DNA from 4 places in the Vibrio paucivorans genome. Region 4 is predicted to be linked to each of the others. Evidence: predicted binding sites of a transcription regulator. Region 4 holds the regulator's gene; each other region holds the start of a gene.

Region 1 (8,043 bases), 1.5 Mb from region 4:
ACAATCCAAGTCTTGTGGAGCAAGCAATGGAAATGGGGTTGCGAACGCTTAAGTTCTTCCCTGCAGAACCTTCCGGCGGTGTGGGTATGCTGAAAGCTCTTACCGCAGTTTATCCAGTCAAGTTCATGCCAACCGGTGGTGTAAGCCTCAGTAACGTGGATGAATACTTATCTATTCCTTCTGTCCTTGCATGTGGTGGGACTTGGATGGTTCCAACCAAGCTTATCGACGATGGCAAATGGGAAGAGCTTGGCGCACTTGTACGTGACGCCGTAGCCTTTGTGAACGATTAACCTGCAACAGCTGCCCTGCTAAAAAGCGAGCTTTATGCTCGCTTTTTTAATACGTGAAGTACCCACCGCCAAAACTCCAGAATTTCCGTCATACTTAGTTCGACATTAATCAAAGCCAGTGTCCACAAAACACCATTTTGTATGATTATATTATTTAGTTAATATCAACGACTTAGCGAAACCCTATTAAAAAGACTCAAAAAACCTTGATAAACATAGATATTTCGAGCTATTAACAGTTAAATAAACATGCGGTTTAGATCACGATAAATGCATATTGTAGTACAAATAAAATCATAAACGGAGTAATCTAGATGCCAGTTAATAATGAAACTTAAAAAAGGCTGAAAAGATGACTATTGATACCCTTGTTGTTCTTGCCTACTTCTTCTTTTTAATCGCTATCGGTTGGATGTTCCGTAAGTTCACCACGTCGACCAGTGATTACTTTAGAGGTGGCGGTAAGATGTTATGGTGGATGGTAGGTGCTACCGCCTTCATGACGCAGTTTTCAGCATGGACGTTTACAGGAGCCGCAGGACGCGCATTTAACGACGGTTTTGTCGTCGTAATCCTATTCCTAGCCAATGCATTTGGCTACTTCATGAACTACATCTATTTTGCTCCGAAATTCCGTCAGCTACGTGTAGTGACAGCGATTGAAGCCATCCGCCAGCGTTTTGGTAAAACTTCAGAGCAGTTCTTCACTTGGGCTGGTATGCCAGACAGCTTGATTTCAGCTGGTATCTGGTTGAATGGTCTAGCCATATTTGTTGCGGCAGTATTCAACATTCCGATGGAAGCGACCATCATCGTGACCGGTTTGGTTCTGATGCTAATGGCGGTTACCGGTGGTTCTTGGGCGGTTATTGCGTCAGACTTTATGCAAATGCTAGTAATCATGGCAGTGACCATCACCTGTGCGATTGCGGCATACTTCCATGGTGGCGGCATTGGCAATATCGTAGACAATTTCGAAGGCAACTTTTATGTTGGTAACAACCTAAACTACGTAAGCATTTTCATCCTTTGGACAGTCCTTTTGTTCATCAAGCAATTTGGTGTAATGAACAACGGTATCAACGCATATCGTTACCTAGCGGCGAAAGACAGTGAAAATGCGCGTAAAGCAGCTGGGCTTGCTTGTGTATTAATGATTGTTGGCCCTCTGATTTGGTTCTTACCACCATGGTATGTCGCGGCCTTTATGCCTGACTTCGCTGAACAGTACGGTAATGTTGGTGGCGATGCAGCCTACCTAGCGTTCGTACAAAACGTTATGCCTGCAGGTATGGTTGGACTACTTATGTCAGCAATGTTTGCGGCCACAATGTCTTCAATGGATTCTGGTTTAAACCGTAACGCGGGTATCTTTGTAATGAATTTCTACAGCCCGTATGTCCGTCCTCAAGCGAGCCAGAAAGAACTCGTGATTGTGAGCAAAGCCACCACTGTAATGATGGGTTTCATCATCATTGGCATCGGTTTGTTCATCAACTCGCTACGTCACCTGAGCCTATTCGATATCGTGCTCAACGTTGGTGCACTGATTGGCTTCCCAATGCTAATCCCTGTCCTACTTGGTATGTGGATTCGTAAAACGCCAGATTGGGCTGGTTGGGCAACGCTCGTTGTAGGTGGTTTTGTTTCTTACATCTTCGGTATTTCTCTACAAGCGGAAGATATCGAGAACTGGTTCAACTTAGAGCAAACGTTAACAGGCCGTGAGTGGTCAGATCTTCGAGTATCTCTAAGCCTGGCAGCACACGTAGTCTTTACTGGTAGTTTCTTCCTACTATCGACTCGCTTCTACAAAGGCTTGTCACCAGAGCGTGAAAAAGAAGTCGACGAGCTGTTCACCAACTGGAACACGCCTTTAGTTGCTGAAGGTGAAGAACAGCAAAACCTAGACACTAAACAGCGCTCAATGCTAGGTAAGTTAATCAGTACGGCAGGCTTCGGTATCTTGGCAATGGCCCTGATTCCAAATGAGCCAACAGGCAGACTACTGTTCCTATTGTGTGGCTCAATTGTTCTTACTGTAGGTATCCTATTGATGAACGCGGCAAAAAGTTCACCAAAGAAGTTAGATAATGGAGCGGTTGCTAAATAGCTACCCAGCCTATTAAACCCAACGGCCCTATATTAGGGCCGTTTTCTTATGCTTAGTGCTAAAATACACATCGCTATGTTGGACAAGCCATAGCCACCCAGTTAATCCGTTTTGCGCTCTGCTTATCTGATATAGGCCCGTACTCGTCCCCTCATAACCAAAACTCAACGTATTCCCCTCCCTGTTCAATAGATACATTGTTCGATTTACCTTGCTTTCCTATCCACGATTACGGGATACTTACAGCACGAGTAACCATGTTCACAAGCCTTTATACGTCAACGTATTAGAAGATAATTTTCTTTCTCTCGGAACCAAACTATTTGTGTGTTCCGCCGTGTAGCAAACTGCAACGCCAACAAGAACTTCTTACACGGCTACTAAGCCGTATGATCGTTACGTAACTAAAGGGCCACTGCCATGGTCGGTCATCTTTAAAATTTGGATATCAAAGCGCGGAAAGCATGAACAATAGCGAACAACCCACTTTTTTCTTCTTCGACTACGAGACTTGGGGCACCAGCCCAGCTAAAGATCGACCAAGTCAGTTTGCTGGAGTTCGAACCGATGCAGATTTTAATATCATCGGTGAACCGCTCGTCATTTATTGTCAGCCACCTTCCGATTACCTTCCCTCGCCAGAAGCGGCACTCATCACCGGAATTACTCCGCAGAAAGCGTCATCGCAAGGGCTTCCTGAACCCGAATTCATTGCTAAGATCCACGCAGAGCTTTCCAAGCCTAAAACCACCAGCCTTGGCTATAACAGTATTCGGTTTGATGATGAAGTCACTCGATACACTTGTTACCGAAACTTTTTCGACCCTTACGCTTGGAGTTGGCAAAACGGGAACTCACGTTGGGACTTACTTGATGTCATGCGCGCTTGTCATGCCCTACGCCCAGAAGGCGTAGTGTGGCCTGAAAATGATGAAGGTTACACTAGCTTTAAGCTCGAACATTTATCCGTCGCCAACGGCATTGAACACGAAAATGCCCACGATGCGATGGCAGACGTTATCGCTACCATCGAAATGGCGAAAAAGCTAAAAGCAGCGCAACCAAAATTGTTTAACTATTTCTTAGATATGCGCCACAAACGAAAGCTGAACGAGCTAGTGGATATCGTCAACATGACTCCACTCATGCATGTGTCTGGCATGTTTGGTCGCGACTGTAATTACACCAGCTGGATTGTGCCTGTCGCATGGCACCCTACCAATCAGAATGCAGTGATTGTTGTCGATCTGGCAAAAGATCCACAGCCTTTAATCGATTTATCGGTAGAAGAATTACACACGCGACTTTACACCAAACGTTCCGAGCTCGGGCAAGATGAGCTGCCTGTGCCAATTAAACTGGTACATTTAAACAAGTGCCCGATTCTTGCGCCTGCAAAAACACTGACTGCCGAAAACGCTGAAACAATTGGCATCGACCGCGAGCAATGTCTTGCCAATTTGGCCATCATACGTAAGCACCCAGAAGTACGCGAAAAACTGATTGGCTTATACAACATTGAACGTGAATACGAAAAGAGCAGCGATGTTGATACGCAGCTCTACGATGGCTTCTTCTCACCAGCAGATAAAGCCTCGATGGATATCATCCGTGAAACTGACCCAAATAATCTAGCGGCACTGGATATCACTTTCAGTGACTCTAGAATCCAACCTTTGCTGTTTAAGTATCGCGCTCGTCACTATCCATGGACGCTCGACGAAAGTGAACAGAGCCGCTGGGCAAACCACTGTCGTGAATACTTCGAGAACAACATTGAAAACTACATGCTAAACCTAGAAAACTTAGTTCACGAACATGAAAGTGATGAAAAGAAGATTGCTGTTTTAAAATCGGTCTATCAATACGTTCAAAAGCTAACGTCCTAATGAATACGCGAACCACTCGGTTCGCGATTGTGCTTCAACAACTTAATACATTGTCATTTATGGGTAATAAAATTCTAAAGTACATCGTCTCTATGGGGCTCATATTCCTCTGCCTCTTCGCAGGAACCGCTCTTCAGTCACTACTCGGAGTCTCGGTGCCAGGGAGTGTGTTTGGTATGCTAATGCTGTTTGGGCTGATGGCATCAGGACTCGTACCTGTCGACTGGGTTCAGCCAAGCGCGAGTTTGTTTATCCGATTCATGGTTTTGTTATTCGTCCCTATCAGTGTCGGCCTCATGGTGCACTTCGATATGCTTATCGCTAACGCTTTACCTATCTTAGCCAGTGCAGTTGGCGGTACCATTATTGTTATGGTCACACTAGGCTTGTTCCTCGATCGATTTTTAAACAAGGGGAACAAGTAAATGTGGTTACTCGTTACCATCATCGTTTTTTTCTTTGCTCGTTGGGTTAGTCAAAAGTTCAATAACCCAATCTTGAACCCTCTACTCATTAGTATTGCGATTATCATACCGATACTCGTCTATTTAAAAGTTCCTTTTGAGACGTACTACGCCGATAACACATGGATTAGCTACCTACTTCAGCCCGCTGTAGTTGCGCTCGCCTACCCTCTTTATGAGCAGTTACCCCAAATACGAGCGAATTGGCGTATCATCATGCTCGCTTGTGGTGTGGGATCGATTATGTCTATGCTCACTGCCAGTATGATCGCCGTATCCATGCAGGTTGATTTAGAACTTATCGCCAGTTTGCTAGGTAAATCCGTTACGACACCTATTGCCATGGAAGTATCAAGCCACCTTGGTGGAGAACCTGCGATTGCCGCAATATTGGTGTTAATTGTCGGTTTGTTCGGCGCAATGTTCGCTTATCCGATCTATAACCTGTTAAACATTACCCACCCGATTGCCAAGGGTTTAACAATGGGGACAGTATCCCACGCACTAGGTACCGCTACCTGTGCAGAGAAGGATCCTAAAGATGCAGCGTTCAGTTCTCTTGCGTTGGTCGTGTGCGGTGTTATTACCTCAATCATTGCTCCTAGTATTTTCGCACTTTCTGTCTGGTTACTTTCTCTATAAAAAACAACCTCTTTATCGCAAATCTCTTTCAAACACGTCGAATGAAGAGGGTCTGTTAATCTTTCGAGATGATTTTTGCAGCACTTTGTGGGAAATTCATACAAGGCAGAGGCTTTGATGTGTAGCTAATCTACATGAGAAGCCGATAACGCAGTAGGAATGAACCACAAAGGCTGCCCGAAGGGTTCGAGCTAGGCGCCCCCGTTAAAATCGTTTTATGCTTCGTTGAAGACTCTTTGCTTAGAATGACTAGGCTACAAAGTCTTCGCCTCGCCTAAAACGATTTTATCTCGAACAAAACTTAACCACGAAAGAGCAACAGACCCTAGCCCCCATTCGACGTGCTTCACTTAATCTCGCAATGAAATCGATATCATGTGTGATCTCACTCTAACCATGCAACTTGAAAATTCATTACATTAATTATTGTGATTAAGATCTCAGCAATGTTTCATTTGTGTCATAGAATAGAGTTCAACGCTTAAATAAGGATTTCTAATGAAGAGCCGCATTGAACAGGCGCTAAAAGACGCGCCAAAGCCTATTACTGACTTTCTAGGTCCGATCCTATTAGCCGATGACTTTGACGCAACACTGTCTGCAGAGCAGTTCAATCAGCTTCTTAAAATCTCTGGCCTAGACGATGCGGAACTACGCGTAGCACTACTTCCATTCGCTGCGGCTTATTCTTACGCCCCTATATCTAAGTTTTACGTTGGTGCGATTGTACGCGGCTTGTCTGGTAAGCTTTATTTCGGTGCTAATGTTGAGTTCTCTGGTGCACAGCTAGGCCAAACGGTGCACGCCGAGCAATGCGCAATTAGCCACGCTTGGATGAAAGGTGAAAAAGGCATTTCTGATATCACTATCAACTTTAGTCCGTGTGGTCACTGCCGACAGTTTATGAACGAATTAACCACTGCAAATGAGTTAATTGTTCAACTGCCTGAGCGCGACGAAATGACTCTACAAGAGTATTTGCCAGAATCATTTGGCCCAGCAGATCTAGGAATCGAGTCAGGCTTAATGGCTGAAATTCACCATGGCAAAACGTGTGATGATCAAGATGAATTGATTAAACAGGCACTAGCTGCACTTAACCGCAGCTATGCCCCTTACACGAAGAACCTTAGCGGGGTTGCACTCCGTTTAAATAATGGTAGTTCTTACCATGGCGCATATGCTGAGAACGCGGCGTTTAACCCTAGCCTACCTCCTCTACAAGTTGCTTTAATTCAGATCCTGATGGACGGACAATCGTTCGATAATATTGAATCAGCAGCCCTAGTAGAGATGGCAGACGGTAGCATTAGCCACCTTGCGGATACCCAATCGACGTTGGAAGTTATCAACCCAGATATCCCAGTTTCTTATCTAGCTGTTTAAATAAGCTTAGATAAATGAGAAAAACGCCTAGCAATTGCTAGGCGTTTTTATATCAGGAATGTATATCACTTTATTAGTTAGCACTTTCTTCAATACTCTCAATCGATATGCTATTCACAACATCTCCGAGTGCAAAAACCGCATCACTACCCAATACGACCTTAGTTTCATCGTCCATCGAGAATTCGAAATTTCCTGAAATCCAAACTCCGTTAATTTGCACACTACCACTCTGGATATACATGTCAGCGGTACACACCTCACAAGAGGTTCTTTTTATTTCAGTTACTTTCCATGTAGCATCAGAAGGTACAGTATGCAAACCTTTATTATCCAGTACTTCAGCAGAGGCAGGTAAAGGTATGATTGCCGACAGTACTAACAAACACGCTACTTTAAGTCCTACGTAATGAACTTCATTCATCGCTAGTAATAAGCACAATTTTGTAAAACACTCGATTCGCTATATAGGTCTGGTCCTTTGGAACCAATTTCATTCCACGTGTATTTCACTGTTTCTCTATCCCAAAAACCTTTCCAGTGGATAACAAAGTCTCGTTCATTAACTCTTTCCAAAGTAAACATTGGATGTTTCGTACTGAAACCATTCCAATTTAAATATGCGCCTGCACGACCAACGGTGTCTACCGACTGATAGAAAAACTCGCTATGATTTTTAGCTTTAACTTCTTTGGCTATTACGTAGATTTGGTTCGAGTTAACTTCAACTCTTGCCGTACCATTAGCTTGAAACGTTATCGAGAAATAATTAACGCTGTTTGGTGCTTCAAAGTTACAAGATGCTTGTAGTTTGATCGGTGCGGAGTGAACCGAAAATGCTAAACCGAAAAGTACGATAAATAACTTGAGTTCTGGCATTACTTATATCTCTAGTAACTTCATTAAATCATGATTGGTTCCACGCTCTTTCGACAACAAATCATACGATACGTTACTTTGCATATTCCTCACAAACATCTGAATTTTGCGCAGTAGCGACATATCTATCAGCATAAAGCCTTATAACAAAAGGGGTTTGAGCATTGTAGTTACCTTGCTTAGCTCTATCTAAAAAGCACACATGTATATCCGCGCCTTTTTCTTCCATTATTTTTATTGAGTACAACCAATATTCATCTTCAATCTTAATCTCTTGGTCTAGATATTCAGGTTCTGGGAGCTGGTTAAAGTCTGAAAAGAGAGTTTCATCACTTACTCGCATAGGCCGTAAAGAGCTGTTAAAACTCGTTATATCA
Region 2 (8,043 bases), 1.0 Mb from region 4:
CTTCGGCTTTAGAGGTAAAAGTCATTTTCTCTTCTCCGTTGCGTTCCACCACGTACTTGACGATTACAGCCATGGTTAATCCTCTAACAATTTTGATTATTCAATTACTGTCTGTTTATACAGTTTTTACGTGTTTAAGTCTAGGTCAAGTATCAATTCTGAGAGCTAAGTGGCGACGCGTTAGTCAACATTCGTTATTCGAAGGGTTATCGGTTCCATTGATGACAAAACTCAATAAATGCCTTCAACAATGGACTCTGGTATTTCTCTTTATGGACTAAAAGCCAAAACCGCCTTTGCATATCGAGAGGCACCTTAACCTGGGCGATTCTTCCATCACGTATTGCAGGATCGGCAGACAGCTTAGATAAGCAACCAAACCCGAGCCCAGCAGAGACAGAGTTGATTAGCGCCTCAGTGGTGTTAAGTTGAAATGCTTCGTGCCAATGTTCAATCCTAGGCGCGATGGCTCTGAGGAAAAACTCACGTGAACCAGAGCCAGCCTCACGCAGAATCCAGTCACTTTTTTCTAGCTCATGAACCGAAGTCGTAGCCTGATTGGCAAACGGGTGATCTGGATGACAGACAATGCACATCTCATCTTGGCTGAACTGAGTTGATAAAAGTTCTGGATGGAGCGTTTTGCCTTCAATTAATGCGATATCTAATTCATAGTCGATCAGCTTTTGGCAAATTTGTGCCGAGTTGGAGATGAACAAGCTTTGAGACTTATGCTCAGTCTCATTACGAAAGTCGCTAAGCAAATAGGGCGCAACTTGATTTCCTATCGTATCGCTGGCACCAATATGAAGTTGTCCAGAAAGCGTTTGATCATCATCGAATAACACATCAATACTTTGAGCTCGGTTGAGCAGTTCATCGGCTAGCGGCAACAGCTTTTGCCCCTCTTGATTGAGAATCAAACGATTATTAACTCGATCAAACAGGGCATGGCCAATTTGCTTCTCTAGCTCAGAAAGAGCCATGCTGACCGCGGCTTTAGACAGAAAAAGTGACTCAGAAGCCGAGGTTAAGGTATCGTGCTGAGTGATTGTTGTGAACACACGAAGCTGTTTCAACGAAATATTGCTGGCCATAGAATGATTACGTTTAGGTTATCTTAACGAGTGTTTTAGATAATTAGATATATTAGAACGAAGTGCAAGCGTAAACTGACCTCAATGAAAGAATTTTGAACAGAGGTTGCCATGATTCAACGAGCAAAAACAAAATTGATGGGTGCTCCGACTCCTATGGCTGGATTAGCACTAGGTATCGCGAGCTTAGGTTGGAGTTGGGAAAACTTTGCAACGTTAAATGGTTACGGCCAGTGGATCAGCGCCGCAGTGGCCACTGTGTTATTGGTGATTCTCGCGGGTAAATTCCTTATCCATAACCATTTGCTTCAGCAAGATTTAGCGCACCCTGTTGTTGGTAGTGTGGTGCCTACGTTCGCAATGGGCACTATGGTGGTTTCAAATTCTCTCGGCTATTTTTACCCATTAGCAGGTGATACATTATGGCTATTCGCGGTTATGTTGCACGTTGTGTTCTTGGTGAGCTTTTTGTACCACAGAGCAAAGCAGTTTGAGCTTCACCATATGGTGCCGAGTTGGTTTGTTCCACCTGTAGGCATTATCGTGGCGGATGTATCGTTCTCTGGTAATCCTGTATTGGCTCCAATCGCTAACGGTGCACTTATCTTTGGTATGCTGGCGTACGCAGTAATGTTACCAATGATGATCTATCGTTTTATGTTTACCCACGAAATCCCTGATGCAGCGAAACCTACTATGGCTATCATGGCAGCGCCTGCAAGCCTGTCGTTAGCTGGATATTTAACGGTAACGGCCGACCCTTCACCAGTGATCATTGGTCTGTTGTTTGGTATTGCGATTTTAATGACTGCAATTATCTACTTGGCTTTCTTTAGATTGTTACGCCTACCATTTAGCCCAGGCTACGCGGCGTTTACGTTCCCAATTGTTATTAGTGCTACAGCTTTGTTCAAACTTACTCACTGGATGGAATCGGTTGGCGTTGCAGCTAAATACATCAACCAGGTTCACTTTCTTGCTGGACTAGAGTTAATCGTTGCAACGGTCGTGGTGAGCTATGTCGCTATACGTTACCTGCACTTTTACCAACCCCACAAACTAACAGTGAGTAATGCGTAGCCTTTTGACTGAGTCAGGCGGTGATTATTCTCTGCTACGTTATGCACTTATGCTAATCTGGCCTTAATAGCGGCAATATTAGTGTGAGTGCATTTTGTTTACTGTCTACCATTCCAACCAAGTCGATGTCTTAAAGTCACTGCTTGTTGAGCTCGTTCGTCTCAATCCATTAGAAAACCCTTTCGATAAAGAGCAGATCTTGGTGCAAAGCCCGGGGATGTCTCAGTGGTTGAAGATGGAACTGGCTAAAGAGTTTGGTGTAGCCGCGAACATTGATTTTCCTCTGCCAGCGACCTTCATCTGGAATATGTTTACAGAGGTGCTGCCAGACGTGCCTAAGCGTAGCGCCTTTAACAAAGAGTCGATGACGTGGAAGTTGATGCACATCTTACCTAGGCTTTTGAATCAGCCAGAGTTCGAGCCACTTAAACGTTATCTAGAGCAAGACGAAGACAGCTCCAAGCTTTATCAACTCTCAGAGAAAATCGCCGATATCTTTGATGGTTATTTGGTTTATCGACCAGAGTGGATTGCCAGTTGGGAAGCGGGGCAAGCGGTATTGGAATTGGAAGATGAGCACCCTTGGCAGCCGATTTTATGGCAAGCGCTTTACGATCATACCGTTGCCTTAGGTCAGTCACCTTATCATCGCGCCAACTTGTACGAACACTTTATCGATAGCTTAGAAAACTTTCAGGGCAGTTTTGAACACTTGCCTCAGCGCTTGTTTGTGTTCGGAATTACCTCACTGCCGCCACGTTATTTGGATGCGCTTAAAGCCATTGGCGAGCATATTGATGTCCACCTGATGTTTACCAACCCTTGTCGTTACTACTGGGGTGAAGTACGAGACAGAAAGTTCTTAGCGCGTTTAGCGGCAAAACACCGCAAACATGTGGTGTGGAATCAAGACCACTCAGAGCAACAGGGCGAGAGTGAGCAACTTAAAGGCTCGATTGAAGATAACGTACTTGATGAGCTACATACCGATGCGGTGGGGAACAGCTTACTCGCTTCAATGGGTAAGTTAGGGCGCGACAACATGTATCTTCTTTCGCAGCTAGAGTCCCATGAGATTGAAGCCTTTGTTGATGTCGAGCGAGATTCATTGCTGCATCAACTTCAAGCAGACATTCTCAATCTTGAAGAGCATCAAGATGATCATCAGTTGGAAAGCAGTACGCATAAACAAGTGGTGCAATTAGGCGATAAATCCCTCACGCTGCACGCTTGCCATAGCCCGATGCGTGAAGTGGAAGTCTTACATGATCAGCTATTGGCGATGTTTGATGCCGATCCAAGTTTAAAGCCGCGCGATATTATTGTCATGGTGGCCGACATCAATGCCTACAGCCCAGCCATTCAAGCCGTGTTTGGCAACGCACCCGGTGAACGATTTATCCCTTACTCTATTTCTGACCGTACCGCCGACCAAGAAAGCCCAATCCTTAATGCATTTATGCAGTTGGTTAACCTGCCAAACACCCGTTGTTTGGCGTCTGAGTTACTCGAACTGCTTGAAACTCCGGCGATCTTAGCTCGATTCGGGTTAACGGAAGATGAGTTTATTCTCGCCAAACAGTGGGTCGAAGAGTCGGGCATTCGCTGGGGATTGAATTCGACCACAGGACAAGAGTTTGATTTACCTGAGACAGCACAAAATACTTGGCAGTTTGGTATTGAGCGCATGTTACTTGGCTATGCCATGCCAGAATCAGCAGGGCTGTTTGAATCCAAGTCAGGGGCGCTGTCACCATACAATGAAGTGCAAGGAATGGGAGCGGAGTTAGCGGGCAAGCTGGCGCACTTTATTGAAACGATCAGCGATTACCGACACAAACTAGTACAAACTCAACCAATTGATAGTTGGCGCGAAATACTTACTTTGCTGCTGGATGATTTCTTTAGTGTTGAACTCGAAGGTGAGGCGGCGCTGAAGTCGATTCGTGACACCTTAGCCCACTTAAAAGAGCAACTGACTGACGCAGCCTTCGAGCAGTCATTATCTCCGGCGATTATTACCACCTATTTGAACAACAAGCTGTCGGGGACGCGGATCAGCCAACGCTTCCTTGCTGGACAAGTTAACTTCTGTACCTTGATGCCGATGCGTTCTATTCCATTTAGAACGGTGTGCTTACTGGGCATGAATGATGGTGTCTATCCACGTTCTATGCCGCCAGAGGGCTTCGATCTGATGAATGGGCGAACCAAACCAGGGGATCGCTCTCGCCGGGATGATGACAGATACTTATTCTTAGAGGCCATGCTGTCTGCACAGCAAACGCTATACATCAGCTATGTTGGCCGCTCAATCCAAGACAATACCGAACGTGTGCCATCGGTGCTGGTTTCTGAGCTGATGGAGTATTGCCATCAAAACTACCGCCTAGATGGAGATGAGGTGTTAGCGAGTGATAAGTCTGGAGAAAAACTGCTATCAGAACTCATCACTCACCACTCTCTGGTGCCGTTTAGTGCCACCGCGTTTGTCGGTGAGCATCCAAGTTATGCTAAAGAGTGGTTACCTGCAGTAAATAGATTAGGCCAGGTAAGCGGTGAATTTAATCGACAGCTGCAAGACTACTTACTCGATGCCACCTACCCATTAGAGCTGGATCTGGTTGAGCTGCAACGTTTCTGGCGTTTGCCAGTGCAATACTTTTTCAATCGCCGCTTAAAGGTGATGTTTGAGCCACCGCTGCCGGTAATGGAAGATGACGAGCCCTTTGTGCTCAATGGCTTAGAAAGCTATCAAATGCGCGACAGTTTATTAGATAGCTTACTCAAACAGCAGCTTTCGGGTGGTCAAGATAGCAAAGGTGTGATTGAAAGCTTTGTTAAGCAGCAACGTGCTCAAGGGAAATTACCGGTTGGCGCATTTGGTGATATCGAGTTTGAAACTAATCGAGTTCAGGCGCAGGAGCTAGTGGAAAAACTGACCTTCTTATGTGGCAGCGAAGCTAATGACCTCGAAGTAAAACTGACATTTGATGTCTTAGGTGAGGATAAAAAGATCAACCTAACTGGCTGGTTGACACAGTATTATCAGTCGGGCTTGATTCGCTTTCGCAGCGGTAAGATTCGTTCACAAGACTACTTGTCCGCTTGGATAGACCACCTAGCAATGTCGGCGATGGGCATTAGTAAGCGCACCCATATGATTGGCTATGATCGCAAAGAAGGGGTTGTTCATCTTATCTACCCTGAAATTGCAGATGCTAGCTACGCTCATGGCTTGTTATCTGAGCTGGTTCGTTTGTTCTATCAAGGTATGACCGAGCCGTTGTGCTATTTCCCGAGAACTGCATTAGCGGGTGTTGAAGCGGGATTCAGTCGCGGAAACTGGGTGGATGATGAAGAGAAATCACTTAAGAAAATGGCCGATACATTTAACGATAGTTTTATGGCAGCAGGTGAAGGCAATAACCCATACATCTCGCGTATCTGGCCAAGTTGGAATGATAATTTAGCAGCGCAGGCACGCACCATCACAACATTGGTACTGCAAACACCTCGACTAGAGGCAAAGACCAGTGAAGACGCGCAATAGATCAGCTTAGTGGAAAATAGGTTGAAGGAAAGTAGGTGGCCGCCAGTAAATCATTATAGTGTAGGGCGTTCGCTGTACGGCCACAGGTCAGAGGGACCATTATTCGGTGGGCTTGTTGCAACTAGTCAGCTTAGACAAGCTTAGAGTTGCTCAACACATGGCGCGCATAGTAGCGATTTGGGTGTGGACGTACCGTGAGAAAGATCTCACCCCCTCCCAATAATTCAATAGCTTGTATTGATAGTTTGAGTTTTAGAGTCTGGATCACATTTGGGTCCTGCTATTTCAGTAAAAAGGCAGATATTTTATGACAGCAACGTCAATGGTTACTCCGCTTAATGCCATGACTTTTCCCTTGCACGGTGCACGATTGATTGAGGCATCGGCGGGTACAGGTAAAACCTTTACTATCGCTGGCTTATACCTAAGGTTGCTTCTCGGTCACGGTACATCCGAGACCAAACATCCGGTGCCGTTGACGGTCGATCAGATTTTAGTGGTGACATTTACGGAAGCGGCAACCGCAGAACTTAGAGACCGAATCCGCGCTCGAATTCACGATGCTCGTCTTGCTTTTGCCCGAGGTAAAAGTAGCGACCCTGTGATTGAGCCTTTACTTGATGAGTTCAGTGACCACAAACAAGCCGCGGAGATCCTTTTGCAAGCGGAAAGGCAAATGGATGAAGCCGCGGTTTATACCATCCACGGCTTTTGCCAACGTATGTTAACCCAAAATGCATTTGAATCAGGCAGTCGCTTTAACAACGAATTTGTGACCGATGAGAGTCATCTTAAAGCTCAGATTGTTACCGATTACTGGCGACGTAATTTCTATCCTTTGCCGCTTAATTTAGCCGGAGAAGTGCGCCGAATCTGGAATGCCCCCTCTGATTTACTACGCGATGTGACTAGCTATCTGACTGGTGCGCCACTGAGCCTGTCTGTTGCTGCGATGAGTGGAAGTTTAGCGGACTTACATCAACAAAATCTAAAGCGTATCGATGAATTGAAATCGCTATGGCGAGAGCATCAGGATGACTTTTTTGCCCTGATTAGTGACTCTGACGTCAACAAGCGCAGTTACACCAAAAAGTCATTACCGATTTGGCTCGAAGCGGTCAATGTGTGGGCGGCAACAGAAACGACAGGCTATGACTATCCAGACAAACTGGAGAAGTTTGCCCAGAATACCTTGGTTGAGAAAACGCCGAAAGGCACCGCGCCGCAGCACCTTGTTTTTGAAGCGATTGATGCTTTCCTTGCTGCGCCAATCAGTCTCAAAGCGCCTATTCTTGCCCATGCGATTGAACATTGTCGCGAAATGTTGGCAAAAGCCAAACAGCAAAAACAGTGGCTTTCTTTTGATGATTTGCTGACTAATCTTTCTGCCGCTATTGATGGTGATGAATCTGAGCTACTGGCAGAGCGGATTCGAACTCTTTATCCGGTCGCTATGATTGATGAGTTCCAAGATACCGATCCTCTTCAATACAGCATTTTTAGCCGTATCTATTTGAACAATCCTGAATGTGGTTTGTTTATGATCGGTGATCCTAAACAGGCAATCTACGGCTTCCGTGGCGCAGATATTTTTACTTACATCAAAGCGCGTAATCAGGTTTCGTCGCACTTCACTCTAGGTACTAACTGGCGTTCTAGCGCGGATATGGTCAGTGCGGTAAACCAGATTTTTGAATTGCCTTCGAGCCCGTTTATTTACGATAAAGATATTCCATTCTTGCCTGTCGACTCTAGCCCCAACGCGGATAAACGCGTTTGGACTATCGGTGGTCAAAAGCAACCCGCGCTCACTTATTGGCTGCAAGATGCCGACGAGAAGCCATTACCAAAAGGTGAGTACTTAGAGGCAATGTCTAAGGCTACCGCGGATCAAATCCAAACAGTTCTCACGGCTGCGCAAAATGAGCAAGCGTTCTTTAACGATGGCAAAGGAGAGCATTCGATTCAGGCGGGTGATATTGCAGTATTGGTTCGAACCAGTAATGAAGGTCGTATGGTGAAAGAGGCACTCGCCAAACAAGGTATTGCGAGTGTTTATCTATCAAACCGAGACAGTGTGTTTACCTCGCTTGTTGCTCAAGATATTCAGCGTTTATTGCAAGCGGTACTGACGCCGGAAAATGATCGCGCCTTACGAGCAAGCTTAGCTTCTGAAATGTTTGCTCTCGATGCGGGCAGTTTAGACAAACTCAACAACGATGAAAATGAGTGGGAAAACGCAATCAATGAGTTTAAAGAGTACCGTAAACTCTGGACTCAGCGAGGCGTGCTCCCTATGTTGCGCAGTGTGAT
Region 3 (8,043 bases), 900 kb from region 4:
TTCCACTGCTCTTCACTGCGAGCATGGATCATCGCAAGTGGCTTATCTTGGCTAGCCACATCACCCAGACGAATAAAGTTGTCGAAGCCAACAGCATAGTCGATCTTATCGGTTGCTACGCGGCGACCGCCGCCCATTCCGACAACCGCCATACCGATTGCACGAGTATCCATCGCCGATACCACACCGCTTTCCAGCGCATATACAGGCTTAATGATCTCGGCTTTATCAAGGTAATTATCGTAGTTTTCTACAAAGTCTGCTGGACCACCAAGTCCTGCTACCATCTTACCAAAGCACTCTGCTGCTTTACCGTTATCTAAAACTTCCATCAATTTCGAACGAGCTTGCTCTGTGTTGTCAGCAAGTTTGCCCAATACGAGCATTTCTGCACACGATGCAATAGTGACTTCGAGTAGTCTTGGGTTACGGTATTCACCAGTTAAGAAACGAACCGCTTCACGGACTTCCACAGCGTTACCCGCAGAAGAAGCAAGAACTTGATTCATGTCGGTTAGGATTGCTGTTGTCTTAGTGCCTGCGCCGTTTGCAACCGCAACAATTGACTTCGCTAGCTCTTCAGACGCTTCGTAGGTTGGCATGAATGCACCTGAGCCTACTTTTACATCCATGACTAACGACTCAAGGCCTGCTGCAAGTTTTTTCGATAGGATTGAAGCTGTAATTAGCGAGATATTATCTACCGTCGCTGTGATATCGCGAGTGGCGTATACACGTTTGTCAGCAGGAGCTAAATCGCCCGTTTGACCAATAATCGCCACTCCAGCATCTTTCGTGACATCACCGAATACTTCATTCGTTGGCGTGATGTTGTAGCCAGGAATAGACTCAAGCTTATCGAGCGTACCGCCTGTATGGCCTAAGCCGCGACCCGAAATCATAGGAACGAAACCACCACATGCCGCAACCATAGGACCGAGCATTAGAGACGTCACATCGCCTACACCACCAGTTGAATGTTTATCAACGATTGGGCCAGCAAAGTTCATGTGGCTCCAATCGATCACCATGCCTGAATCACGCATCGCACACGTCAACGCAATACGCTCTGGCATCGTCATTTCATTAAAAAAGATTGCCATGGCAAATGCAGCGATTTGACCTTCAGACACGCTGTTGTTGGCAACACCCTGAATAAAGAAGTTAATTTCTTCGGCAGTGAGAACTTCGCCGTCACGCTTTTTACGAATAATTTCTTGAGGTAAGTACATTAGATCCTCCCAAGCAAAATGCTTTGGTTAGTAAGGGAAAGAGGTAGGCAAAGCGAAAGATTTCACTTTGCCTGTCAGACTTTTTGTTTTCAGCAGTGAGCAGCCAATTAGTATGCGGCTGGGTCTGCAGTCTCGTCTGTTACTTCTAATGTATTAAGTAGGTTGGTTAGTAGGCTTGATGCACCAAAACGGTAGTGCATGTTATCTGCCCAATCTGCACCTAGAAGCTCATCAGCCATTGCTAGGTATTGCGCCGCATCTTCAGCTGTGCGAACACCACCAGCAGGCTTAAAGCCAACGGTTTTTGCAACGCCCATATCGCGAATCACTTCAAGCATCATACGCGCGTATTCTGGAGTTGCATTCACAGGCACTTTACCTGTTGAAGTTTTAATAAAGTCAGCACCTGCTTCGATACAGATTTGCGATGCTTTCTTAATTAGCGCTTCTTCTTTTAGTTCACCCGTTTCGATGATCACTTTAAGAAGAATATCACCACATGCTTCTTTACACTGTTTAACTAGCTCAAAGCCAACTTTCTCATCACCTGCAATAAGTGCACGGTATGGGAAAACCACGTCTACTTCGTCTGCACCGTAAGCCACTGCTGCTTTTGTTTCTGCAACCGCGATATCGATGTCGTCGTTACCGTGTGGGAAGTTAGTTACTGTAGCAATGCGTACTTCTGGAGTACCTTGCTCGCGCAGTGTCTTCTTAGCAATAGGAATAAAGCGAGGGTAAATACAAATTGCAGCTGTGTTACCTACTGCTGTTTTCGCGTCGTGACATAGCGAGATCACTTTTGCATCAGTGTCATCGTCATTCAGCGTAGTTAGGTCCATTAGTTTAAGTGCACGTAGTGCTGCTGCTTTTAAATCGCTCATTTCTATCTCCGATCAATATATTCAATTAGTTCACTACTGCTGGTCATACCTAGTATAGGTGGTATGTCAAATATCAGCAGTCGTCACAAATGAACGGACTTGGTTCCCTGAAGACTCGGCATATACAGCGAATTTGTATGCCAATTGCTATCCTTGTCACCGCACAGTACCAGTTTGGTCTATGGCACAACAATCTAGGATTGAGGTGTCTAACGTTATACCCTGGCGCTCATCATACTCCTTGTATTGCAAGCCACCAGCTAAAAACTATCAGTGCTCGATTAACCTCATCATGAAGTTCTTTAGGCATCCACATATCACGTCAATACCCAGTATCGATACCATATAGATTATAGATATTCGTCGCAAAACTATAGTTGTACATAGAGCGCAAACGGTTTGTATCTCAAAAAAGATTCTGCTCAACGATTGCTCAATCTTCTGACTAAGCAATCGATTTGAATCCAATACTCCCAACAGCTAATTGGGCACGCTTCTTTCTAATCATTTGTTCGCAGTTAATGCCGTTAGCGGGCAAATGACGACGAAAGAAAAACAAAAAAGCCCCGTAGTACACAGTAAACTGTGCAACTACGGGGCTTTATAAAACGGCGTCTATATAATCTTTCGCTTACTTAATTAGAAAGATAGGAAGAAGCCAGCGATTGTCGCCGCCATTAGGTTAGATAGCGTACCAGCACACACCGCTTTCACACCCATACGAGCGATATCAGAACGACGGTTTGGAGCTAGACCACCTAGACCACCTAGTAGAATCGCAATAGAAGAAAGGTTTGCGAAACCACATAGAGCGAATGCGATGATTGCTTGAGTCTTCTCAGACATTACTGCACCAGTTGCTGGAATAACTTGAGCGTTTTCACCAACGAAAGGTACGAAGTTTAGGTATGCAACGAATTCGTTAACAACCAGTTTTTGACCGATGAATGAACCAGCAAACGTTGCTTCAGCCCATGGAACACCGATTAGGAATGCTAGTGGTGCGAACAACCAACCTAGTAGAAGTTCTAGAGTTAGGTTCTCCATACCGAACCAACCGCCAACACCACCTAGGATACCGTTGATAAGAGCGATTAGACCGATGAATGCTAGTAGCATTGCACCAACGTTAAGTGCTAGTTGTAGACCAACAGATGCACCGCCTGCTGCTGCGTCGATTACGTTCGCTGGCTTATCTTCGCCACCGTCGATGTCGCCGCCTATCTCTTCGTCAGGCTGGTCAGTTTCTGGTTTGATGATCTTAGCGAATAGTAGACCACCTGGTGCTGCCATGAATGATGCTGCTACAAGGTACTCAAGAGGTACACCCATAGATGCGTAACCAGCAAGTACACCACCAGCTACAGACGCAAGACCACCACACATTACTGCGAATAGCTCAGATTGAGTCATTTTAGGTACAAACGGACGAACCACTAGAGGTGCTTCAGTTTGACCTACGAAGATGTTCGCAGCTGCAGACATTGATTCCGCACGAGAAGTACCTAGTGCTTTCTGTAGGCCACCACCAAGAATCTTGATAACCCATTGCATAACACCAATGTAGTAAAGTACAGAGATTAGCGCAGAGAAGAAGATTAGAGTTGGTAGTACTTGGAAAGCAAAGATGAAGCCGATACCGTCAACAGAGAAGTTAACTAGGCTTCCGAAAAGGAAACCAGTACCGTCTTTACCAAAGTCGATAACGCTTTGTACACCTGCAGAGAAACCTGCAAGAAGGTCACGACCCCATGGTACGTAAAGAACGAAACCACCGATTAAAAATTGAATAGCAAAAGCGCCACCCACTGTTCTTAGATTAATAGCTTTGCGGTTGTCAGACAGTAGTACTGCGATTCCTAGCAGAACTGCCATACCGACTAGGCTCATAAACAGGCTCATAGTTTATGACTTCCTTATTAGTTATTTATTGGCGTGTTACAAAAATTGGTACTCAAAAGCGGGGTGATTATACTCATCCCTTGAATGATAAAGTAATGCTACCCTCACACTTTCTAATAAGATTCATTGCACGCTCACTTATTTATGTGAGCCAAATCACCATTCACACTACCCACAAACATTGAAAGAACATTTTCTTTCGAATTTATTCACAAATACCGAATAGCAGGTTGCTATTTTTCCAAGCCGCACAAGCAATCGTTTGCATTGATTCTTCTTTCAACAAGCAGAGCGTTTCTAAGACATTTACTAACTGTTTGGGATGATTTGGCTGTCCTTGATAGCCATTCAATGGCATATCAGGCGCATCGGTTTCTAGCACTAAAGAACTAAGTGGCAAGCGAGCAATAGCACTGCGTGTCTTTTGAGCTCTTGGGTAAGTTATCGTTCCTCCGACACCAATATGAAACCCTAAGTCAACAAACTGCATTGCTTGTTCGTAACTGCCCGAAAACCCATGTAAGACACCGCCTTGTTGAAACTTATGCTGCTTTAGTGTTCGGGTGAGTTCATTATGAGATTTGCGACTATGCAGGATAACGGGCATCTTGAGCTGTTGCGCCAGTTGCAATTGCAGCTGCAAGTAATGCTGCTGCACCTGCTTATCAACTTGAATGGCAAAGTCTAAGCCTGTTTCACCAATCGCTACGCACTTTCCTGCTCTTCGAGTAGCTAAAAAGTCTTCAAGTCTAGTATCAACGGCGGGCTGTTCTTGCGTAAGAAAGTAGGGATGGAAACCAGCAGAATAGTAAATAGAAGGATATTGAGCACTTAGAGCATCAATCTGATGCCAGTTCTGCTCGCCGATAGAAGGAATGAGAAAACGTTGTACTCCCTTTGCTGTAGCTTTCTGTAACTGCCCTGCAAAGTCTTCAGAGAACTGGGGGAAATCTAGGTGGCAATGGGTATCAAACAGCGGAAACGAGGTATTACTTTCGCTCGTCACGAGAAGGCTCTTTCCTGTATGGCACGCAGCTGCGCTTATTTTCAGGCGTTAATCCCATCGACTCACACCACGCGTCATATTTTGCTATCAAACGTTTAAACCAAGTCAACATCGCAATCTCACTGCCTCGCTATATCATAAAAGATGAACGCCCCTTTACTATTCTAGCGTTGAATAAAGGGGCGAGCGTTAGGTCGTTTAGTTTTGCTCTTCGCGCTTGAAAACGAGCTCTTTAGCTGAAGACTCTTCTTCAACAAAATAATAACCAGCAGTATTAAACTGAGTCAGCGCCTCAATCGAATCAACACGATTCTCAATAATGTAGCGAGCCATCATACCGCGCGCTTTTTTCGCATAAAAGCTGATCACTTTGTATTGACCATTTTTGCAGTCTTTGAATACTGGCGTAATCACTTGGCCATCTAAGTTCTTCGGCTTAACCGCTTTAAAGTACTCATTCGAAGCAAGGTTGATAAGCACATTGTCCCCCTGCTCATTCAAAGCTTCATTCAGCTTATCGGTAATTACATTGCCCCAAAACTGATACAAGTTGGTGCCACGTGCGTTGGCCAACTTAGTGCCCATTTCTAAGCGGTACGGCTGCATCAAATCGAGAGGCTTTAGCAATCCATATAGACCAGACAACATACGCAAGTGCTTTTGCGCGTAATCGAAATCTTCTTCAGATAAGCTTTCTGCTTCTAACCCCGTGTATACGTCACCTTTAAAAGCCAGAATTGCTTGGCGTGCATTATCCGTTGTGAACTCTTCGCTCCATTGTTCGAAGCGAGCAACATTAAGACCTGCGATCTTATCGCTCACCTTCATTAATGCGGAAACATCTGCAGGCGTTAGCTTACGACACTCTTCAATAAGCTCAGCTGAATGCTCGACCAAGTCTGGTTGAGTGTAGCGCTCTGTAGCGAGAGGCGATTCATAATCTAAAGTCTTGGCTGGTGAAACAACGATAAGCATGACGGTTACTCTACTAATTCTATTTATTGGCAATTTTATGGGTATAGATTACAAAAAAAGCCATGCTATGTCTGCATGGCTTTCTCTATAACTCTAATCGTTTATAACGATGGCGCTAACAGCAATTATTTTTTCTCGCTATTGTCCCAGATACCGTCTTCTAATTGTGACTTCAACTCTGGGAAATCGTCTGCGTTGAAAGTTGGTACTTTGCCCGCTTTCAATTGCTTGTTGTAGTCTTTAGCAAGCTTAATCACAATACCAGACAGTAATAAGATAGCCACTAAGTTAACAATCGCCATTAAGCCCATTGAAACGTCAGCGAGCGACCAAACAACTGGCAGAGACGCCACTGCACCAAACATCACCATGCCAAGTACAATAATACGGAACAGTCCTAGACCAGCTTTGTGGTTATGCTCTAAGAAGATAAGGTTTGTTTCCGCGTAAGAGTAGTTGGCAATGATTGAAGTAAACGCGAAGAAGAAGATCGCTACCGCAACAAAGATACCACCCCAGCTGCCCACTTGTGAGCTGAGTGCAGTTTGGGTCAACTCGATACCAGTCACTTCACCGTGAGGTACATATTCGCCAGACATCAAAATGATGGCCACAGTCGCAGAACAGATAACAATCGTATCCATAAATACACCTAGCATCTGAACATAACCTTGTGACGCTGGGTGCGGTGGGTACGGAGTCGCTGATGCCGCAGCATTTGGCGCAGAACCCATACCCGCTTCGTTCGAGAATAGGCCGCGTTTGATACCGTTGATCATCGCTTGAGCAATTGCGTAACCTAGGCCACCCGCAGCCGCTTCTTGCAAACCAAATGCACTCTTAAAGATCAAAGTCAGTACCGCTGGCAGTTTCTCGATGTTCATGAACATCACAAACAGCGCCAATACTAGGTAGGCTAACGCCATTGCAGGAACAATCAGCTCCGCTACTTTAGCGATACGCTTGATGCCACCGAAAATAACCACTGACGAAAGTAGAACAACCGCAACGCCAACGTAAGTTTGATCCCAACCAAAGGCATTGTTCATTGCACCCGCGATAGAGTTAGCTTGAACCGCGTTAAAGACCAAACCGAATGCGATGATAAGAAAGACAGAGAATAGAACCCCCATCCAACGCATACCTAGGCCCTTCTCCATGTAATAAGCAGGGCCACCACGATAGTTACCATCATCGTCTTTGGTTTTATATAGCTGTGCTAGCGTGCTCTCGGCAAACGATGTTGCCATGCCCAGCATTGCAATTAACCACATCCAGAAGATTGCGCCAGGGCCACCCGCCGTTAATGCTACCGCGACGCCAGCCATATTACCTGTGCCGACACGCGCCGCTAGACTGGTACAAAGAGCTTGGAAAGAAGAAATACCAGCGCTGTCTGCTTTACGACTGTTCTTTAACACTTTGAACATGTGGCCAAAGTGACGGAATTGAATGAAGCCAAGTCGCACAGTGAAATACACGCCGACACCGACCAGTAGATAAACCAGAATCGATCCCCAAAGTAGATCGTTCATTAAATTAATTATGTCTGTCACAAGAACCTCTCAATAGGTGTATGTGCTGTTCTAAGCTAAGAGCTTAGCTCTGAAGTAGGCATGCCGCTCGTTAACTTCCTTGCAAGCATGGTCATGGTGTTTTTGATTTTATCGAGCCTATTTCAGCGGAAAAGCGTGCTTTTACACGCCAGTTCCAATCAGCAAAATTTTTGACGGCGGGATAATGCAGCTTGAAATCGTAAAAATCAATACTCAACAACACACTTATTAATGTTATTTTTCACTATAAATACACCTTTAATTAACACAATAACAAACATCAAATACACAAATAAAGCACAAACAAGCACCAAATCAATAACATTTCAGCACGTAATAACTTTTAACAATTCGCAATTTATAAACCTTCCAGCAAGCCTGACGAAATAAGGTTTCGAGTCATTCGTACAATTTGATTATTAATCGAAAATCTCAAATCTAGGTCATGACCTCATCGTTCAAATATTCAGCATTACCTGTGAGCGCGA
Region 4 (8,043 bases):
ACTCAGAATACAGCTTTGGAAAGCCAGACGTTACCGAACCGGGTGATGAAGGTTATCTGATGGTGGGCTTTGATAGCGAAACCGGCGAAGTAGCGGGTTGTACTGGTATTGAAGCCTCTATTGGCTGGGATGTTCCGTTTTATTCTTATCACATCAGCACCGTGGTGCACTCATCGCCAAAGTTAGGCGTGAACAATGTGGTTAAACTGCTAACGTTTGGCAATAACTACACTGGCTGCAGTGAAATTTGTACGTTGTTCTTACGTCCAAGTTTCCGTGGTGGTTTGAATGGCCGCTTAATGTCTAAGTGCCGATTCTTAATGATGGCAGAACATCCACATCGATTCTCAGATACCATCTTCGCCGAAATGCGCGGCGTGTCTGATGCAGAAGGTAACTCACCGTTCTGGCAATGGCTACAAGAACACTTCTTCTCGATTGATTTCACGATGGCAGATTACCTAACAGGTATTGGTAAGAAAGGCTTCATCGCTGACTTGATGCCTAAGTTGCCAATCTACATCAACTTACTGAGTAAAGAAGCCCAGGAAGTGATTGGTAAGGTCCACGACAATACTCGCCCTGCTCTCAAGCTATTGGAGCGCGAAGGTTTCACTTGCCGCAATTACGTGGATATCTTTGATGCGGGCCCTACGGTGGAATGTGACCGTCGTAATATCGAGTCGGTACGCCACTCGTTCCGTGCCAAGGTACAAATCGCTGAGCACACCAGCTCTCAAGATTATCTAATCTCGAATACCTCGTTTGAAAACTTCCGTGCCGGCGCAGCGAAAGCAGCTTACGACCAAGCGACGGAAACAGTGATCATCTCTGCTAGCGTTGCGAAAGCGCTCGAAGTGGAAGAGGGCGGCTATGTCCGCATGTTGGCTCAGTAATAGCCTGTCTTGAAACTGAACTTAGACAGTCGAATTTAGAAGGATAGAAACATGACACAGTGGATTGCAGGTGAATGGGTAGCGGGCCAAGGCGAGGCAATGAACTCAATCAGTCCGTTTAACAACGAAGTGATCTGGCAAGGCGACAGCGCAACACCCGCTCAAGTGGAATCAGCGGTAAAAGCAGCGCGTGAGGCATTTGTTAGCTGGAAAAAGCTCAGTTTCGAAGAGCGTGAAAAAATCGTTTTGGCGTTTGCTGAAAAAGTGAAAGAGAACAGCGAAGAAATTGCGCAGATCATTGCCAAAGAAACGGGCAAACCAATCTGGGAAACTCGCACTGAAGCGGCGGCAATGGCAGGTAAAATTGCCATCTCAATTCGCGCCTATCATGACCGCACTGGCGAAGCGCAACGTGAAGCGGCAGGTAACCAAATCGTACTCCGTCATCGCCCGTTAGGTGTGATGGCGGTATTTGGCCCTTATAACTTCCCAGGCCACCTACCAAACGGTCATATTGTCCCAGCACTGCTTGCGGGGAATACGGTGGTATTCAAACCTTCAGAGCAAACGCCTTGGACGGGCGAATTTGCCATGAAGCTTTGGCAAGAGGTCGGTCTGCCTGCTGGTGTGATTAACCTTGTGCAAGGCGCGAAAGAAACCGGTATTGCTCTGGCGGATGCGAAAGGCATTGATGGCGTACTGTTCACGGGTAGTGCGAATACTGGTCATATCCTACATCGTCAATTTGCGGGTCAACCGGGTAAAATGCTAGCTCTCGAGATGGGCGGTAACAACCCAATGGTGATTTCTGACCAATATGGCGACCTAGATGCAACGGTATACACTATTATCCAATCTGCATTTATTAGTGCAGGCCAGCGTTGTACTTGTGCGCGTCGTTTGTATGTACCTCAAGGTGAGAAAGGTGACCAGCTGATCGTTAAGCTAGTTGAAGCAACCAAGAACATTCGTATCGACCAACCATTTGCAGACCCAGCACCGTTTATGGGGCCGCAAATCTCACAAGCAGCAGCGAAGTTCATTTTGGACGCTCAAGCAAACCTACAATCGCTTGGTGGAGAAAGCCTAGTTGAAGCCCAAGCTGGCGTGGCTGCGTTTGTCTCACCGGGTATCATTGATGTGACAAACATTGCTGACTTGCCGGATGAAGAATACTTTGGCCCACTACTGCAAGTAGTGCGTTATCAAGGGCTAGAGAAGGCGGTTGAATTGGCAAATGACACTCGCTTTGGGTTGTCTGCTGGTTTGGTATCAACTGACGACGCAGAGTGGGATTACTTCGTTGATCATATTCGTGCAGGCATCGTAAACCGTAATCGCCAGTTAACGGGAGCAAGTGGTGATGCACCGTTTGGTGGCCCTGGCGCGTCGGGTAACTTGCGTCCAAGTGCTTACTACGCGGCGGATTACTGTGCGTATCCAATGGCATCTATGGAGGGGCAAGAGACTTTACTGCCAGCGACCCTTAGCCCAGGCCTAGCGCTGTAACGATGTTAAGAGTTAAGTCGCCATGGTATTAAGTCAATGCGGCGACTGAACCACATAAAAATAATAGAAGCCTAAAGAGCTTCAGTGGCTATCTGATTGTGGTGCGTCGTTTTCCTGCAATAGATAGCCATTTTTATACGTAGATTTCCAATAACCACAACCAATTAAGCAACACGCTCTACAAGGAGGCGACATGACGCCAACGGTATTATTTGATTCGCTATGGACAGACTACATTGCAAGGTTATGTCCTTCTGCTGAAAAGGTTCACAAACTGCTAAAAGAAGACGAAGCGTTGATCAATGATCATATTGCTTTGCGTACATTTAATGTCGCACCGCTAGGTATCGAAACGCTGGCGCAGCCGTTTTTAGACGTTGGCTATAAAGCTTGTGGCGATTATGTATTTGAAAGTAAAAAGTTGGTGGCGAAGCATTATGAGCACCCAGATCCTACCCAGCCTAAAGTGTTCATCAGCGAGCTCAAAGTGGAAGAGTGTTCAAAGCAGCTACAGAGCATTGTAGCCAAGCTCGTAGAGCAATTGGATCATAGTAAGCTAAAAGGTCATGAATTCTTGTCTGGTGGGCGATTATGGGAGCTAAGCTATGCTGACTTCCAAACATTGGCCAAAGAAAGTGAGTACGCTTCTTGGCTTGCTGCTCATGGATACGGTGCTAACCACTTTACAGTGAGTGTCAATCAGCTAAATGCGTTTGATGAAGTAAAAGGCGTGAATGACCACCTGCGTGAAGCAGGCTTTACTATCAATGAGTCGGGCGGCGAAGTGAAGGGCTCTCCAGAGGTATTATTAGAGCAATCATCGACGATGGCAGACAAAGTGCCAGTGAACTTTACTGAAGGCGCAGAGGTGATTCCTGGTGGCTTCTATGAATTCGCTAAACGCTACCCTATGGCTAATGGTGAACTCTACCCAGGGTTTGTAGCTGCTTCCGCCGATAAAATCTTTGAGAGCACCAACGGCTAATCGAGCGATAAAGCAGATACTTCGCTTGTGGTATCTGCTTGGTTTCACAATGTCAGAAAAACAAAAAAGCCACCAATGTTTCCATTGGTGGCTTTTAAAATTTTTGGTTTAATCAGTGAAGATTAACGAGTACCGTAAACAACGATAGTCTTACCGTGAGCAGAAATCAGGTTTTGCTCTTCAAGCATCTTCAAGATACGACCTACTGTTTCACGAGAACAACCAACGATTTGGCCGATTTCTTGACGAGTGATCTTGATTTGCATGCCGTCTGGGTGAGTCATTGCATCTGGTTGTTTCGCTAGGTTCAGAAGAGTCTGAGCGATACGGCCAGTCACGTCCAAGAACGCTAGGTCACCTACTTTTTGGCTAGTCACTTGTAGGCGGCTTGCCATTTGCGCAGAAAGGCGCATTAGGATATCTGGGTTAACTTGGATAAGTTGACGGAATTTCTTAAATGAGATTTCTGCAACTTCACAAGGAGATTTAGCACGAACCCAAGCGGTACGCTCTTGGTCTTCTTCGAATAGACCAAGTTCACCGATAAAGTCGCCTTGGTTTAGGTAAGAAAGGATCATTTCCTTACCTTCTTCGTCTTTGATAAGAACCGCTACTGAACCTTTAACGATGTAGTACAAAGTTTCAGCTTTCTCGCCCGCGTGAATCAGCGTGCTTTTTGAAGGGTACTTATGAATATGACAATGTGAAAGAAACCACTCTAGTGTTGGATCGGTTTGAGGTTTACCTAGAACCATAATATCTCACTTCCTCTGCAGGGTACGCTTGCCGCTTTCCATATTTTAGCTAAGCCTTAAATTGACTTACTAGGATAAGAGCACTTTACAAATGCTGCAAGCTAACTTGTGTTTCGGTTAAGAATAGTACCCTTTTCCGGGTACGATTTCTTGATTTTAATCGGGTCATAGCACGGATATTTTAAGCAAAAGTGTGCACATGATCACGGTATGAAAAGTAAACGACTTTTCTGTAGGGTTATCTAGCCAATTTTTCCAGTTTCGATGAGTTGTTGTAGGATTGGCCTTGCAATCAGTTCCATAGCAAAACTCATCTTACCGCCCGGTACAACAAGCGTGTTGTGGCGCGACATAAACGAACCATCAATCATCGCAAGCAAGTATGGGAAGTCGACATTCTTGATGCCACGTAGGCGAATCACGACAAAACTTTCGTCCAAACTCGGGATGCCTTTCGCATTCAATGGGTTAGACGTATCGACCGTGGGTACACGCTGAAAATTAATGTGAGTACGAGAAAATTGTGGCGTGATGTAGTTTAGGTAGTCGTCCATTGAGCGGACAATGGAGTCCATCACGGCTTCACGGGAATGGCCACGATCGCGAGTATCTCGAACGAATTTCTGAATCCATTCAAGGTTAACGATAGGTACCATGCCAATCAGTAGATCGACGTGCTGTGCCACGTTGACTTCGCCATCAACGACACCGCCATGGAGGCCTTCATAAAATAGGACGTCGGAGTCTTCTGGCAAATCTTGCCAAGGTGTAAACGTACCTGGCATTTGATTGTAAGGCACGGCTTCGTCAAAGGTGTGTAGATAACGGCGGACTTGGCCAACCCCTTCGTTACCATACTTACGGAAAAATTCTTCTAGGGTTGGGAAATCGTTGGCTTGCGGGCCAAAGTAACTGATGTGTTTTCCTTGCTCACGCGCTTTACGAATCTCCACATCCATTTCTGGACGTGTGAAGCGGTGGAAGCTATCGCCTTCAACCCATGCAGGTTTTACGTTCATCATATTGAACATTTTGCGGAAGGCTTCGGAAGTGGTGGTGGTTCCTGCTCCTGAAGAACCAGTCACCGCAATAATCGGGTGTTTTGCAGACATGACAAACCTTGTCTTAAAAGTAACTTACTTGTTAGCAAAGCCCACTATAGCACGGCAAAGAAAAACGTCTACTTTGGCGCACTACGTGCGTTATCAGCTTTATAGATGCTTTTTAAGTTGAATATCAACTGTCTCATGCAACTCAGAAAAAACGATGACTGCTTCACCGTTTTGCAGCTGCAATTTAACGTGGTCAACTTTATCTTGTAGCGAAAACTCCATTTCGCCGTAGTCCGTGCCTTCGCGGAGCACAAACTCTTTGATTAAGTTTTCTAGTGTGTCTGGCTGGATGTCTTGCCAAGGGATGATCATAAATACCTCTTCACTTTATGATGCGATTGACTCTTACTTCCACGCGACTTTTCTGATTTGCGCGCTTTTCCTAGTTTATACGTATAGCTGAGCTGCGTCAGAGTTTTCTGCCGCTTCGCTGTCGATAGGAGATTTAGCACTAGTGAAACTTTCGTAATAAGCAGGGAGAGCTTCTTCCAACCAAAAGCGTGGCTTCAACACGCTACCCGTAACGAAGCCGACATGCCCCCCTTGCGCGAATAGGCGGTAATCGATGTTGTCGGGTAGAACGAACTTCGGAATCACTTGATCCGTCATGAAAGGATCGTCTTTGGCATGGATGATCTGAAGAGGGAGCTTAATGTCTTTGAGCTTGTGAATTCCAGAACACTGCTGATAGTAATCTTGTGCGTCTTTAAAGCCGTGTAGCGGAGCGGTGATCAGGTCATCAAATTCATAAAGCTTTGTCACTCGCTTAATACTGTTGTACGACAGCCCCAGTTCACCTTTCAATAAGTGGTGTTTCTGTAGGGCGCTCTTCTTTAGTGAAGAGAGTAAGTAGCGTCGGTACACACGAGAGAACCCCACCTCAATTCGTTCTGAACAGGCGCCTAAATCTAATGGCGCTGATACTATGCTAGCGGCATCGAGCAGTGGCTGCTGATTGTATTTTGCCAAGTAGTTGGCAAGCATGTTACCGCCGAGAGAGATACCCACCGCGATTTTACGTTGATTGGGAAACAGATTATCTAAATGCTCCAAAAACAGTCGAGCGTCTTCTACTTCTCCAGAGTGGTAAGCGCGGGCTTGTTGGTTGGGCTTTCCGCTGCAGCCGCGAAAGTGCATCATCACAGATAGCCAGCCATCTTGTGCGAAGGCATCCATTAACCCATTAGCATAGGGGCTGTAAAAGCAGCCTTCTAAACCATGGAAAAGTACAAAGACAGGTTTGTTACGTGCAGACTCATTGCTCCAGTCTTCGCTCCAAGCGAGATCTAAGAAATCGTTGTCCGGCGTATCCAATGTTTGCCAAATAGGTGAAAACAGCGCCTGCTTGCGGATAAAACGCGGGGCAAGTGTTTGTAGGTGAGGGTTGGTTAGCCCTGTCGCGGCAATAAATTGAGTCATAGGCAGTCTTTGTGGATTAGCTTATTGATTCACTTGTGTCGGAGCTGGCTCTGAAAATGCTTGGAACAGATGTTCTCCACCTAATTGTCTGCAGTAGCGAAGTGTGAGTGGTTCACTTTGGTTGTTGGTAAGCTGCAGTGAGTTCATGCAATCGACTAAATCCGATTGCTGTTGCTTTTCCAACTGTAGCTCAAATTGCAGGGATTCTCGATATAAGGTATCAGGAAGGTGAACCTTAGCTTTGCGTCTAAGCTCACGGAAACTATGCAGGAGTGCTTCTGAGCGCCCTAAACACTCTTCGACTTTATGCCAGTCTTCGTCACGAAAAGAGACCTGCTGTTCATCAAGCCACTTGAGTAGCAGCAGTAGGTTTACATTGCCGTGGAACTGGTTTTGTAGCTGCAAGCACGCCTCTTTCACTTCACGCACGCTGTAGTACTGCAAGCTAAACTGCCATAAGCGCTCCAGTGTTAACGAAATGCGGACGTGCTCTATAGTCATTGTTGGTTGAATTCCTTTTCCATCTGCTCAAGGACTTCTTGTTGTGCCATCCAGTCCATCTCGACGTCTTCTAATTCGAATTTACTGCTGGCTTGAAGTGCGAGTACCTGATTAAGTTTAGCTTTATTTTCTGCTTCATACAGTGAAGTGTCTGATAATTGTGTTTCTGCGTCTTCAAGTGCCTGCGAAAGTTTGTCCATTTTCGTTTCAAGCTGAGTAAGCATCTTACGAATTGGGGCGGTTTGTTTGCGGAAGTCCGCTTCTCTGCGCTTTTGATCTTTTTTCGCTGCTGCACTGTTAGTGGTGTCTTTCGCTGGTTGCTGTGCTTGCGCTTCTTTGCGCTCTGCTTTTTGTTGCTCTGTTAGCCACTTGTAGTAATCATTGAGGTCGCCATCAAATGGTGCGACTTGGCGATCATGGACCAGGTACAAGTCGTCAGTTGTGGCGCGAAGTAGATAGCGGTCGTGCGATACGATCACCATCGCCCCCTCGAAGGTTTGTAGCGCGAGAGTCAGTGCTTGGCGCATGTCCAAATCTAAGTGGTTGGTTGGTTCATCGAGCAGTAATAGATTTGGTTTTTGCCAAACGATCAGCGCTAATACCAAGCGAGCTTTTTCACCACCTGAAAACGGAGCGACTTTTTCTAGTGCTTTATCACCTTGGAAGCCAAAGCTACCTAGGTAGTTACGCAGTTCCAGCTCGTTTTTATCAGGCGCGATCTGTATCATGTGTTGCAGTGGCGTTTCTTCTGGGTGAAGCGTTTCTAACTGATGCTGAGCAAAGTAGCCAATTTTGACGCCTTGCGAGTAAGTTAAATCACCGCCTTGTGGTGTCAGTTCTCCAGAAAGCAGTTTAATTAAAGTCGA

What was found. The regulator CRP, encoded in region 4, controls carbon source genes, mostly activating them, when cyclic AMP is high. The targets are predictions, from matches to a motif close to TGTGANNNNNNTCACA.
Region 1: a site for CRP is predicted at 5,829-5,844, ahead of cdd (cytidine deaminase). Genes of this name have one in related genera too.
Region 2: a site for CRP is predicted at 5,924-5,939, ahead of recB (exodeoxyribonuclease V subunit beta). Genes of this name have one in related genera too.
Region 3: a site for CRP is predicted at 4,164-4,179, ahead of ACXABW_RS12225 (NupC/NupG family nucleoside CNT transporter). Genes of this name have one in related genera too.

Annotation. Positions count from the first base shown of each region.
Region 1 is NZ_CM133230.1:1,769,121-1,777,163, forward strand. It holds gene ACXABW_RS08160 (bifunctional 4-hydroxy-2-oxoglutarate aldolase/2-dehydro-3-deoxy-phosphogluconate aldolase) at 1-293, shown strand, start outside; gene ACXABW_RS08165 (sodium:solute symporter family protein) at 646-2,406, shown strand; gene sbcB (exodeoxyribonuclease I) at 2,871-4,295, shown strand; gene ACXABW_RS08175 (CidA/LrgA family protein) at 4,355-4,720, shown strand; gene ACXABW_RS08180 (CidB/LrgB family autolysis modulator) at 4,721-5,401, shown strand; gene cdd (cytidine deaminase) at 5,900-6,787, shown strand; gene ACXABW_RS08190 (hypothetical protein) at 6,861-7,172, opposite strand; gene ACXABW_RS08195 (hypothetical protein) at 7,214-7,666, opposite strand; gene ACXABW_RS08200 (hypothetical protein) at 7,740-8,043, opposite strand, start outside.
Region 2 is NZ_CM133230.1:2,563,468-2,571,510, reverse strand. It holds gene ACXABW_RS11755 (YebG family protein) at 1-73, opposite strand, end outside; gene ACXABW_RS11750 (LysR family transcriptional regulator) at 207-1,097, opposite strand; gene ACXABW_RS11745 (TDT family transporter) at 1,209-2,177, shown strand; gene recC (exodeoxyribonuclease V subunit gamma) at 2,272-5,730, shown strand; gene recB (exodeoxyribonuclease V subunit beta) at 6,038-8,043, shown strand, end outside.
Region 3 is NZ_CM133230.1:2,680,864-2,688,906, forward strand. It holds gene deoA (thymidine phosphorylase) at 1-1,232, opposite strand, end outside; gene deoC (deoxyribose-phosphate aldolase) at 1,340-2,116, opposite strand; gene ACXABW_RS12225 (NupC/NupG family nucleoside CNT transporter) at 2,756-4,018, opposite strand; gene ACXABW_RS12230 (TatD family hydrolase) at 4,224-5,024, opposite strand; gene ACXABW_RS12235 (DUF5363 family protein) at 5,008-5,136, opposite strand; gene yaaA (peroxide stress protein YaaA) at 5,223-5,999, opposite strand; gene ACXABW_RS12245 (alanine/glycine:cation symporter family protein) at 6,125-7,555, opposite strand.
Region 4 is NZ_CM133230.1:266,987-275,029, forward strand. It holds gene astA (arginine N-succinyltransferase) at 1-896, shown strand, start outside; gene astD (succinylglutamate-semialdehyde dehydrogenase) at 948-2,405, shown strand; gene ACXABW_RS01235 (DUF1338 domain-containing protein) at 2,599-3,390, shown strand; gene crp (cAMP-activated global transcriptional regulator CRP) at 3,513-4,145, opposite strand; gene ACXABW_RS01245 (phosphoribulokinase) at 4,388-5,257, opposite strand; gene ACXABW_RS01250 (YheU family protein) at 5,357-5,569, opposite strand; gene ACXABW_RS01255 (hydrolase) at 5,645-6,676, opposite strand; gene ACXABW_RS01260 (TIGR02444 family protein) at 6,698-7,177, opposite strand; gene ACXABW_RS01265 (ABC transporter ATP-binding protein) at 7,174-8,043, opposite strand, start outside.